DNA from 2 places in the Citrobacter werkmanii genome. Region 1 is predicted to be linked to the other one. Evidence: predicted binding sites of a transcription regulator. Region 1 holds the regulator's gene; the other holds the start of a gene.
What was found. Region 1 encodes sigma-54, which starts transcription at its own class of promoters, with help from an activator protein. Its sites were predicted from a motif close to GTTGGCACANNTTTCGCTNT; they were not measured.
Positions count from the first base shown of each region.

Region 2: a site for sigma-54 is predicted at 4,169-4,188, ahead of norV (anaerobic nitric oxide reductase flavorubredoxin). Genes of this name have one in related genera too.

Region 1 covers NZ_CP044101.1:4,557,936-4,564,079, forward strand. The annotation lists gene FOB24_RS22420 (calcium/sodium antiporter) at 1-115, shown strand, start outside; gene kdsD (arabinose-5-phosphate isomerase KdsD) at 129-1,115, shown strand; gene kdsC (3-deoxy-manno-octulosonate-8-phosphatase KdsC) at 1,136-1,702, shown strand; gene lptC (LPS export ABC transporter periplasmic protein LptC) at 1,699-2,274, shown strand; gene lptA (lipopolysaccharide ABC transporter substrate-binding protein LptA) at 2,243-2,791, shown strand; gene lptB (LPS export ABC transporter ATP-binding protein) at 2,798-3,523, shown strand; gene rpoN (RNA polymerase factor sigma-54) at 3,570-5,003, shown strand; gene hpf (ribosome hibernation promoting factor) at 5,026-5,313, shown strand; gene ptsN (PTS IIA-like nitrogen regulatory protein PtsN) at 5,396-5,887, shown strand; gene rapZ (RNase adapter RapZ) at 5,933-6,144, shown strand, end outside.
Region 2 covers NZ_CP044101.1:3,999,510-4,005,653, reverse strand. The annotation lists gene hypF (carbamoyltransferase HypF) at 1-1,441, shown strand, start outside; gene norW (NADH:flavorubredoxin reductase NorW) at 1,544-2,677, opposite strand; gene norV (anaerobic nitric oxide reductase flavorubredoxin) at 2,674-4,122, opposite strand; gene norR (nitric oxide reductase transcriptional regulator NorR) at 4,310-5,827, shown strand; gene gutQ (arabinose-5-phosphate isomerase GutQ) at 5,824-6,144, opposite strand, start outside.

The DNA of each region.
Region 1 (6,144 bases):
ACTCTGCTGGCGACGTCCGCGCCAGATTGGTCGCGGCGCGGGTGCGCTGCTGACCGGCGGTTTTATCATATGGCTGGCGATGCTGTATTGGTTATCGCCACTTCTCGTTGGATAACTGGAAACGCATTATGTCGCACTTAGAGTTGCAACCGGGTTTTGACTTTCAGCAAGCAGGCAAGGAAGTCCTGGCAATTGAACGTGAAGGCCTGGCGGAGCTTGATCAGTACATTAATCAAAACTTTACCCTCGCCTGTGAAAAAATATTCAGTTGCCCGGGCAAAGTCGTGGTGATGGGGATGGGGAAATCCGGACATATTGGGCGGAAGATGGCGGCCACTTTTGCCAGCACCGGCACCCCCTCATTTTTCGTGCATCCGGGCGAAGCCGCGCATGGCGATTTAGGCATGGTCTCGCCGCAGGATGTGGTGATCGCCATCTCTAACTCCGGCGAATCCAATGAGATAGCAGCGTTAATCCCGGTATTAAAACGTCTTCATGTCCCGCTTATCTGCATGACCGGCCGTCCGGAAAGCAGCATGGCGCGTGCGGCAGATGTGCATCTGTGTGTTAAAGTGCCCAAGGAAGCTTGCCCGTTAGGCCTGGCGCCGACCAGCAGCACCACCGCAACGCTGGTGATGGGCGATGCCCTTGCCGTGGCGTTATTAAAAGCACGCGGCTTCACCGCGGAAGATTTTGCGTTATCGCATCCGGGTGGCGCACTGGGCCGTAAGCTTTTGCTGCGTGTTAACGATATTATGCATACGGGTGATGAGATTCCGCATGTTAATAAAAGCGCCAGCCTGCGTGACGCCTTACTTGAGATCACACGTAAAAATCTCGGCATGACCGTCATTTGCGATGATGCAATGAAGATTGACGGTATTTTCACGGATGGCGATTTACGTCGCGTCTTTGATATGGGCGTAGATGTACGCCAGTTAGGCATTGCCGATGTGATGACCCCTGGAGGCATTCGCGTGCGTCCGGGCATTCTTGCCGTTGATGCCCTGAACTTAATGCAGTCCCGCCATATCACTTCGGTAATGGTTGCTGATGGCGACCAGTTACTCGGTGTGTTACATATGCATGATCTGCTGCGTGCAGGTGTAGTGTAAGAAACTCAAGGATAAAGAAAATGAGTAAAGCAGGTGCGTCGCTTGCGACCTGTTATGGACCCGTCAACGCTGACGTTATCACCCGGGCTGAGAACATCCGTTTGCTGATCCTGGATGTGGATGGCGTATTGTCTGATGGTCTGATTTATATGGGCAACAACGGTGAAGAGCTGAAGGCTTTTAACGTCCGCGATGGCTACGGAATTCGCTGTGCGCTCACTTCCGGTATTGAGGTTGCTATTATTACCGGACGAAAGGCTAAACTTGTAGAAGATCGCTGTGCCACATTGGGGATCACGCATCTGTATCAGGGGCAGTCAGACAAACTGATCGCCTTTGACGATCTGCTTGGAAAACTGGCGATCGCGCCGGAAAATGTGGCCTATGTTGGCGATGACCTGATCGACTGGCCAGTGATGGCAAAAGTGGGATTAAGCGTAGCGGTGGCGGATGCCCATCCATTGCTGATTCCACGCGCCGACTACGTCACCCGTATCGATGGGGGACGCGGCGCTGTACGTGAAGTCTGCGATTTATTACTCCTGGCGCAGGGCAAACTGGACGAGGCCAAAGGGCAATCGATATGAGCAAAACCAGACGTTGGGTTATCATTCTACTGTCGCTGGCTGTCCTTGTGATGATTGGTATTAACCTGGCAGACAAAGACGAGGCCACTCAGGTCGCCGTCAATAACAACGAGCCAACCTATAAAAGCGAACATACCGATACCGTCGTGTATAGTCCGGAAGGCGCGCTGAGCTATCACTTGATCGCCCAACACGTTGAATATTATTCGGAGCAAGCGGTTTCGTGGTTTACTCAACCGGTATTAACCACGTTTGATAAAGATAAAGTACCGACCTGGTCAATCAAAGCCGATAAAGCCAAATTGACCAACGATCGAATGCTGTATCTGTACGGCCATGTTGAAGTTAACGCCCTGGTGCCTGACTCTCAACTACGCAGAATTACGACCGATAACGCACAGATTAACCTGGTGACTCAAGACGTCACTTCTGATGATCTTGTCACGTTATATGGCACAACATTTAACTCCAGCGGACTGAAGATGCGCGGCAACTTACGCAACAAGAACGCCGAGCTGATTGAAAAGGTTAGAACCTCATATGAAATCCAAAATAAACAAACTCAGCCTTAATCTTGTGCTTGCCAGTTCACTTCTGGCCGCCAGCATTCCGGCATTTGCCGTCACCGGCGATACCGAGCAGCCGATTCATATCGAGTCGGACCAGCAGTCCCTGGATATGCAGGGCAACGTGGTGACGTTTACTGGTAACGTGATTGTGACTCAGGGCACCATCAAAATTAATGCCGATAAAGTCGTTGTGACCCGCCCGGGCGGTGAAGACGGTAAAGAAGTGATTGATGGTTACGGTGAGCCCGCCACCTTTTACCAGATGCAGGACAACGGTAAGCCAGTGAAAGGCCGCGCCTCACACATGCACTATGAACTGGCGAAAGACTTCGTCGTGCTCACCGGTAAGGCTTACCTGGAACAGCTCGATAGCAACATCACGGGTGATAAGATCACCTATCTGGTAAAAGAGCAGAAAATGCAGGCCTTCAGCGATAAAGGCAAACGCGTCACCACCGTTCTGGTTCCGTCGCAGTTGCAGGACAAAAACAAGGCTCCGGCAGAGAAAAAAGGTAACTGATTCGTTATGGCAACATTAACTGCAAAGAACCTTGCAAAGGCCTATAAGGGCCGCCGTGTGGTGGAAGATGTCAGTCTGACCGTCAACTCCGGGGAGATCGTCGGTCTGCTTGGTCCTAACGGTGCGGGCAAGACAACGACATTTTACATGGTGGTCGGCATTGTCCCGCGCGATGCGGGCAACATTATCATCGATGACGAAGATATCAGTCTGCTGCCACTGCATGCGCGCGCGCGTCGCGGCATCGGCTACCTACCGCAGGAAGCGTCTATTTTCCGTCGCCTGAGCGTGTTTGATAACCTGATGGCGGTACTGCAAATTCGTGACGATCTCACTAGTGAGCAGCGGGAAGATCGCGCCAATGAGCTGATGGAAGAATTCCATATCGAACATCTGCGTGACAGCATGGGCCAATCGCTCTCCGGTGGTGAACGACGCCGTGTGGAAATCGCCCGCGCGCTGGCCGCGAATCCGAAATTTATCCTGCTTGATGAACCGTTTGCCGGTGTTGACCCGATTTCCGTTATCGATATCAAACGGATCATCGAACACCTGCGCGACAGCGGGCTTGGGGTGTTGATTACCGACCATAACGTCCGCGAAACGCTGGCAGTTTGTGAGCGCGCCTATATCGTGAGCCAGGGACACCTGATCGCCCACGGCACGCCGACAGAAATACTGCAGGATGAGCACGTTAAGCGCGTATACCTTGGGGAAGACTTCAGACTCTGATAGGGTAGAAGACTTCACGTCACCGCAGGAGAAAACCACTCTGAACATGAAGCAAGGTTTGCAACTCAGGCTTAGCCAACAACTGGCGATGACGCCTCAGCTACAACAGGCTATCCGTCTGTTGCAGTTGTCCACGCTGGAACTTCAGCAAGAACTTCAGCAAGCGCTGGAAAGTAACCCACTGCTCGAGCAAACCGATCTTCACGACGAAATTGATACCCAGGAAAAACAGGACAGCGAATCCCTCGATACCGCAGATGCGCTCGAACAAAAAGAGATGCCAGAGGAATTGCCGCTTGACGCCAGTTGGGATGAAATCTACACCGCCGGTACGCCTTCAGGCACCAGCGGAGATTACATTGACGACGAACTGCCTGTTTATCAGGGGGAGACCACGCAATCGCTGCAGGATTACCTGATGTGGCAAGTGGAGCTGACCCCGTTCTCGGATACCGATCGCGCCATTGCGACATCAATTGTTGATGCGGTTGACGAAACCGGTTATCTCACCGTGACCCTGGACGATATTCTCGAAAGCATGGGCGATGACGACGTCGGTATGGATGAAATCGAAGCCGTGCTTAAACGCGTTCAGCGCTTTGATCCCGTTGGCGTGGCAGCCAAAGATCTGCGTGACTGCTTACTGATCCAACTTTCGCAATTTGATAAGTCCACACCATGGCTGGAAGAAGCGCGCCTGATCATCAGCGATCACCTCGATCTGTTAGCCAACCATGACTTTCGCTCGCTGATGCGCGTAACCCGACTGAAAGAAGACGTGCTGAAAGAAGCCGTCAACCTCATCCAGTCGCTCGATCCCCGCCCAGGACAGTCGATCCAAACCGGCGAGCCGGAATACGTCATCCCGGATGTGCTGGTGCGTAAGCATAACGATCGTTGGGTGGTCGAACTCAACGGCGACAGCATTCCACGCTTGCAGATTAACCAGCACTACGCCGCGATGTGCAATAGCGCGCGCAACGATGCCGACAGCCAGTTTATTCGTAGCAATTTGCAGGATGCGAAGTGGCTGATTAAAAGTCTGGAAAGCCGCAATGATACGCTGCTGCGCGTCAGTCGCTGTATCGTTGAACAGCAGCAGGCCTTCTTTGAGCAAGGCGAAGAATTTATGAAACCGATGGTGCTGGCGGATATCGCCCAGGCCGTCGAGATGCACGAATCGACCATTTCCCGAGTGACCACGCAAAAGTATTTGCACAGTCCGCGCGGCATATTTGAACTGAAGTATTTCTTTTCCAGTCACGTTAACACTGAAGGCGGGGGCGAAGCCTCATCCACAGCGATCCGCGCACTGGTGAAGAAATTAATTGCTGCGGAGAACCCCGCGAAACCGCTGAGTGACAGCAAGTTAACCTCTATGCTGTCGGATCAGGGTATCATGGTGGCGCGCCGCACCGTTGCGAAGTACCGAGAGTCTTTATCCATTCCGCCGTCTAACCAGCGCAAACAACTGGTGTGACCCAACCGATAAGGAAGACACTATGCAGCTCAACATCACTGGAAACAACGTCGAAATCACGGAAGCTCTGCGCGAGTTTGTTAATACCAAATTCGCCAAGCTTGAACAATATTTCGACCGGATTAATCAGGTCTATATTGTGTTGAAAGTGGAGAAGGTTACACATATCTCGGATGCAACACTGCATGTAAACGGTGGTGAAATTCATGCCAGCGCGGAAGGTCAGGATATGTACGCCGCCATTGACGGTTTAATTGATAAACTGGCTCGGCAGTTAACAAAACATAAAGATAAACTGAAACAGCACTAACTTTCCGGGCAGTTAGCGGGTGCAGGACGGCCTGTTGTGCAGCACAACGGGCCATTTGTACAGTTAGCGCTTAGGTGAAATTATGACAAATAACGATACGACTCTACAACTGAGCAATGTTCTTAACCAGGAATGTACGCGCGCGGCCGTTCACTGCCAAAGCAAGAAACGCGCACTGGAAATCATCAGTGAACTGGCGGCAAAACAGCTCAGCTTGCCCTCTCAGGTGGTATTTGAAGCCATTCTGACGCGTGAAAAAATGGGCAGTACCGGCATCGGTAATGGTATTGCCATCCCGCACGGCAAGCTGGAAGAAGACACGATGCGCGCGGTTGGCGTGTTTGTGCAACTCGAAACCCCCATCGCCTTCGACGCCATTGATAATCAACCCGTCGATCTGCTTTTCGCCCTGCTGGTCCCGGCAGACCAAACCAAGACGCATTTGCATACATTATCGCTGGTCGCCAAACGTCTGGCAGATAAAGCCATCTGCCGTCGCCTGCGCGCCGCACAGAGTGACCAGGAGTTGTATCAAATCATCACGGACACCGAAGGTGGACAGGATGAAGCATAACAACCCAATGGCATCCTTTTTTGTCGTTGTGAGGAGAAACAGTACATGGTACTGATGATCGTCAGCGGTCGTTCAGGGTCAGGCAAATCCGTTGCCCTGCGTGCGCTGGAAGATATGGGTTTTTACTGCGTGGATAACCTTCCCGTAGTGCTGTTGCCCGATCTGGCTCGTACACTGGCCGATCGCCAGATTTCTGCGGCCGTCAGCATTGATGTGCGTAACATGCCGGAATCCCCGGAGATTTTCGAGCAGGCAAT
Region 2 (6,144 bases), 560 kb from region 1:
TCGTCTGTTAACCACCCCTGCCGCGCCAATCGTGTTGGTGCAAAAACGCTATGTAGCGGCATTGAGCGAGGGAATAGCGCCAGGGTTAACGGAAGTTGGCGTTATGCTGCCAGCGAATCCGTTGCAGCATCTCCTGTTACAAGAGATGCAGTGCCCGCTGGTAATGACCTCCGGCAACCTCAGCGGCAGGCCGCCAGCCATTACCAACGCGCAGGCGCTGGAAGATTTACGCGAAATTGCCGACGGTTTCCTGCTGCATAACCGCGAAATTGTGCAGCGCATGGATGACTCCGTGGTGCGTGAAAGCGGGGAAATGCTGCGCCGCTCGCGGGGTTACGTGCCGGATGCGGTCGCGTTGCCGCCGGGTTTTCGTGACGTGCCGCCGATGCTGTGTTTAGGTGCGGATCTAAAAAATACCTTCTGTCTGGTACGTGGCGAACAGGCGGTTATCAGTCAGCATTTGGGCGATCTCAGCGATGACGGCATCCAGCAGCAGTGGCGTGATGCGCTGCGCCTGATCCAGAACATTTATGACTTTACGCCACAGCGTATCGTGCATGACGCCCACCCCGGCTATGTTTCCAGCCTGTGGGCCAGTGAGATGAATCTGCCGAGCGAAACGGTGCTGCATCACCATGCGCATGCCGCTGCGTGTATGGCCGAGCACGGTTGGCCGCTGGACGGTGGCGACGTTATCGCTCTGACGTTAGACGGTATCGGCATGGGGGCAAACGGCGCGCTGTGGGGCGGAGAGTGTTTGCGGGTCAACTATCGTGAATGCGAACACCTGGGCGGCTTACCCGCGGTCGCGCTGGCGGGCGGCGATCTGGCGGCAAAGCAGCCGTGGCGTAACCTGCTCGCGCAGTGTCTGCGTTTTGTCCCTGACTGGCAGCGATTCCCGGAAACATCGGCGCTGCAACAGCAAAACTGGAACGTGCTGGCACGCGCCATTGAGCGGGGGATCAATGCGCCGCTGGCGTCATCGTGCGGACGGCTGTTTGATGCCGTTGCCGCCGCGCTCCAGTGCGCACCGACTTCGCTGAGCTATGAAGGCGAGGCCGCCTGCGCGCTGGAGGCGTTGGCATCGCAATGTGAAGGCGTTGAGCATCCGGTCACAATCCCCTTGCAAGGTAATGAGCTTGACCTGGCTGTTTTTTGGCAGCAATGGCTGAACTGGCAGGGGGCGCCTGCGGCAAGAGCGTGGGCGTTTCATGATGCGCTGGCGTGTGGGTTTGCCACGCTGATGCGTGAGCAGGCTGAAGCGCGTGGCGTTAAGACGTTAGTATTCAGCGGTGGCGTGATGCATAACCGTTTGTTGTCATCGCGGCTGGCATTTTATCTGGCTGATTTTACCTTACTGTTCCCGCAGCGTTTACCGGCGGGTGATGGGGGATTATCGCTGGGGCAGGGCGTGATTGCCGCGGCGCGAGCGTTAGCTTAAGGGTAAGGTGCCGGATGGCGGCTGCGCCTTATCCGGCCTACAAGTGAGCATCTATTTGTAGGCCGGATAAGGCGCGAAGCGGTGCCATCCGGCACCACAGACTTACATGGGCAATGTTTTCAGCAGCGCAAAGGCCTCTTTCATCCGGTCTTCACTGACCACAAACGCACATAGCTGGCCTTCGTCGTTCATTCCTCTGGCCACCATACCTTGCGCTTCCGCGGCAATATGCCAGTTCAGATCGCGCCGCTGGGTTTCCCCCGCCAGATGCAATGGCAGTTCCGGCGTTTTAACTTTTACCAGCATGGCAGGTAGCTTCAGCGGAGCATTGCCGCCGAGCAGGTTTTTCGCCAGATACATGGCACTCAGTTGAATCGGCTGCAGGAACGGCAGCACCTGACCGTTAATTTCCGCGCAGTCGCCGAGGGCATAAATGTCCGGGTGGCTGGTTTGCAGATAGCTGTCGACGCAGACGCCACGATTAATGCTCAATCCGGCACGACGCGCCAGCGCCGTTTCCGGGCGCAGACCGGTGGCGGCGATCACCGCATCGACTTCTACGCGGCGACTACGATCGAGCGTGGCGCGAATACCCGATTCAGTTTTTTCCAGACCCTGAAGCTGTGATTTCAGCAGCAGATGCACACCCATATCGGTCAGACGATGCTGTAAGCGACTGCTGACTTCCGGTGGCATCAGCGAGGCCAGAATGCTGGCGGCGTTGTCGATAAGTGTTACCGCTTTACCGGCACGACAAAAATCCATCGCCAGCTCACTGCCAATCAGACCGCCGCCGACAATGAGTACCCGCTGGGCATCACGCAGTTGCGTTTCACAGGCGCGGTATTCTTGCTGACTGTTCAATGTGAGCATTAACTCACGTCCGGTGACTGGAGGCACAAAGGCTGAAGCCCCCGTCGCCAGCACCAACTTGTCGTACTGCCACTGTTGGTCCTGACTTTTCACGATGTGGGCATCGGTGTCGATGTCGGTCACCCAGGTGTAGGGGAACAGGCGCAAATTAAACTGTTCGGCAAACTCCCCCGCCGACTGGCGGGTGAGGTCGTCTGCACGCTGTGCCTGACTGATAACGTGGCTGAGATCGGGCTTGTTGTACTCATCCATGCTGTCAGCGGCAATCAGGGTCAACGGAACAGTTGCATCCTGTTTACGGATATTTTTGACTAACTGGCGGGCGGCGAAGCCCGAACCAATAATGACAATTCCGTGGCTCATTTTGCCTCCGTTGCCAGTACGTCGAAGACGTCTTTACCTAATGAACATTCCGGGCACAGGAAGTTATCCGGCACATCGCTCCATGGGGTACCTGGCGCGACATCCTGCAACGGTTCGCCTTTTGCTGGATCGTAAATCCACTGGCACACGCTGCACTGCATGCTTGGGCCGAGGTCAGCCGCAGCCGCAGCGGCACAAGCGCACTCTTCTTCTTTGGTTGTCGCTTTGACGGTCGTTTCCGGTAGCGGAGCAAGCGCCCACTGACGTGCAATTTCACGACCGTGCTGACGACACAGTTCCAGCGCATCCAGATCCGGACGCCATTTCGCCTTCAGGCTAAGCGACATCTCAAAACCGGCATCTTGTAAACGGGTGGACAGGCGGTCAACTGCGCCGCCGCTCCAGCCGTGAGAACCAAAGGCGCTGGCGCGTTTGTTACGAAAACGCAGGCCGGTCATCTCTTCCACCAGTCCGGCGATTTTCGGCATCATCACGTTGTTCATGGTGGAAGTACCGACCAGTACGCCTTTAGAACGGAAGACGTTGGTTAGGACGTCGTTTTTGTCGCTACGGGCGACGTTAAAGATTTTCACCGCCACGTTCGGGTCAACTTCGTTGATGCCCTGGGCAATGGCGTCCGCCATCATGCGGGTGTTGTTGGACATGGTGTCGTAGAAGATGGTGATGCGGTCTTCCTGATAATCGGCCGCCCATTTCAGGTACAGCTCAACGATCTGCGTTGGGTTGTCGCGCCATACCACACCGTGGGAGGTGGCAATCATATCGACCGGCAGGTTGAAGCCGAGGATCTCAGTGATTTTCGGCGTCACCAGACGGCTGAACGGGGTCAGGATGTTGGCGTAGTAGCGTTGGCATTGTTCGAACAGTTCGGTCTGGTCAACTTCATCATTGAACAGACGTTCGTCGCAGTAATGCTGGCCGAAAGCATCGTTACTGAACAGTACCGCATCGCCGGTCATGTAGGTCATCATGCTGTCAGGCCAGTGCAGCATCGGCGTTTCAACAAAGATCAGTTGTTTGCCGTTGCCGATGTCCAGAGAATCACCGGTTTTCACCACGTTGAAGTTCCACTCCGGATGATGGTGGTGGCCGGTGATGGAATCAATCGCGTTAGCGGTGCAGTAAATTGGCGTGTCCGGGATGCAGGACATCAGTTCGGTCAGCGCACCGGCGTGATCTTCTTCCGCGTGGTTAATGATGATGTAGTCGATATCCGCGAGGTCAATTTCACTGCGCAGGTTCTGCACGAATTCACGGCTAAACTTATGGTCTACTGTATCGATCAGCACGTTTTTTTCTTCACGGATGAGATAGCTGTTGTAGCTGCTACCGCGCAGCGTTTTGTATTCAGTGCCGTGGAAATCTCGCACTTCCCAGTCACGTTGGCCAACCCAATGAATGTTATTTTTAACCAGAATAGACATAGCAACCTCAATTAATTCAGCGTTTTTCTAAAAAGATATTTTGTTAATTGCAGGTTGTGTGCCAACTTTTTAATTGTTTGATTTTTAATGATTTATTATTTAGTGCCTATAAAGTGGTAGTCAAAATGACTGTTTATTTTATTGTCAATATGACAATATGAATTGTCAAAATGACAATGAGGTTGCCATGAGCTTTTCAGTAGATGTGCTGGCGGGTATCGCCATTGAATTACAAAGCGGTATCGGTCATCAGGACCGTTTTCAGCGCCTGATCACGACCTTGCGCCAGGTGCTGGAGTGCGACGCATCGGCACTGCTGCGCTACGAGTCGCGACAGTTTATCCCGCTGGCTATCGATGGCCTGGCGCAGGATGTCCTCGGCCGCCGCTTCACGCTGGAGGGACATCCGCGGCTGGAGGCGATTGCCCGCGCCGGGGACGTGGTACGTTTTCCTGCCGACAGCGATCTGCCCGATCCTTATGACGGGTTAATCCCGGGTCAGGAGAGCCTGAAAGTGCATGCCTGCATCGGGTTGCCGCTGTTTGCCGGACAAAATCTGATTGGTGCGTTAACGCTGGATGGCATGGAGCCCGATCAGTTCGATGTCTTCAGCGATGAAGAGCTTAGGCTAATTGCCGCTCTGGCTGCGGGGGCGCTGAGTAATGCGTTGCTGATTGAACAACTGGAAAGCCAGAATATGCTGCCGGGTTCGTCGACGGCTTTCGAGCAGGTGACGGAAACCCAGATGATTGGCCTGTCGCCCAATATGATGCAGTTGAAAAAAGAGATTGAGATTGTGGCAGGGTCCGATCTCAACGTACTGATCAGCGGCGAAACCGGGACCGGGAAGGAGTTGGTAGCCAAAGCGATTCATGAAGGTTCGCCGCGTGCGGTGAATCCGCTGGTGTATCTCAACTGCGCGGCGTTGCCCGAAAGCGTGGCGGAAAGTGAACTTTTTGGTCACGTAAAAGGGGCTTTTACCGGGGCTATCAGTAATCGTAGCGGTAAATTTGAAATGGCGGATAACGGCACGCTGTTTCTCGACGAGATTGGCGAACTCTCGCTGGCGTTGCAGGCCAAGCTGCTGCGCGTATTGCAGTATGGCGATATTCAGCGCGTAGGGGACGATCGCAGCCTGCGCGTTGACGTGCGCGTACTGGCGGCGACCAATCGTGATTTACGAGAAGAGGTGCTGGCGGGGAATTTTCGCGCGGATCTGTTTCATCGTCTGAGCGTTTTTCCCCTTTCCGTGCCGCCACTACGTGAGCGCGGCGAAGATGTAGTGCTGCTGGCAGGCTATTTTTGCGAGCAATGTCGGCTGCGGCTGGGACTTTCCCGCGTTGTGTTAAGCCCCGGCGCGCGTAATCATCTGCTGAGTTACGGCTGGCCCGGAAACGTGCGCGAGCTGGAACATGCCATTCATCGGGCGGTTGTGCTGGCAAGGGCTACCCGGGCAGGGGATGAGGTGGTGCTGGAGGCACAGCATTTTGCCTTGCAGGATGAAAGCCCTGTACCGCAGCCGGACGTCGTGGCAGAGATCCCGCAGCATCACAATTTGCGTGAGGCAACGGAGTCATTTCAGCGCGAGATGATCCGCCGGGCCTTGGCGCAAAATAACCACAATTGGGCGGCAAGCGCGCGGGCGCTGGAAACAGACGTCGCCAACCTGCACCGGCTGGCGAAACGCCTGGGGCTGAAGGATTAGATAATACCGGCCTGATAGAAATCCTGCAGGTTGATAGCGCCGGTGAGTTTCCCGTTTTCATCTACCACCGGTGCGGCAGTGATTTTGCGTTTCATCAGGATCTCTTTGGCGTCAATCGCGCGGCTCTGTGCCTGCAGCGTAATGCCATTATGGGTCATTGCTTCGCTAACCTGCGTGGTGAGCGCGCCGCCGCCAACCAGCCAGCGGCGCAGGTCGCCGTCAGTGAAGACGCCTTTCACCAGTGACGCGTCATCACAGACAGCCACCAGACCAAGACCCGTGCGGCTGAGTTCCAGCATCGCGTCCATGACGCTGGT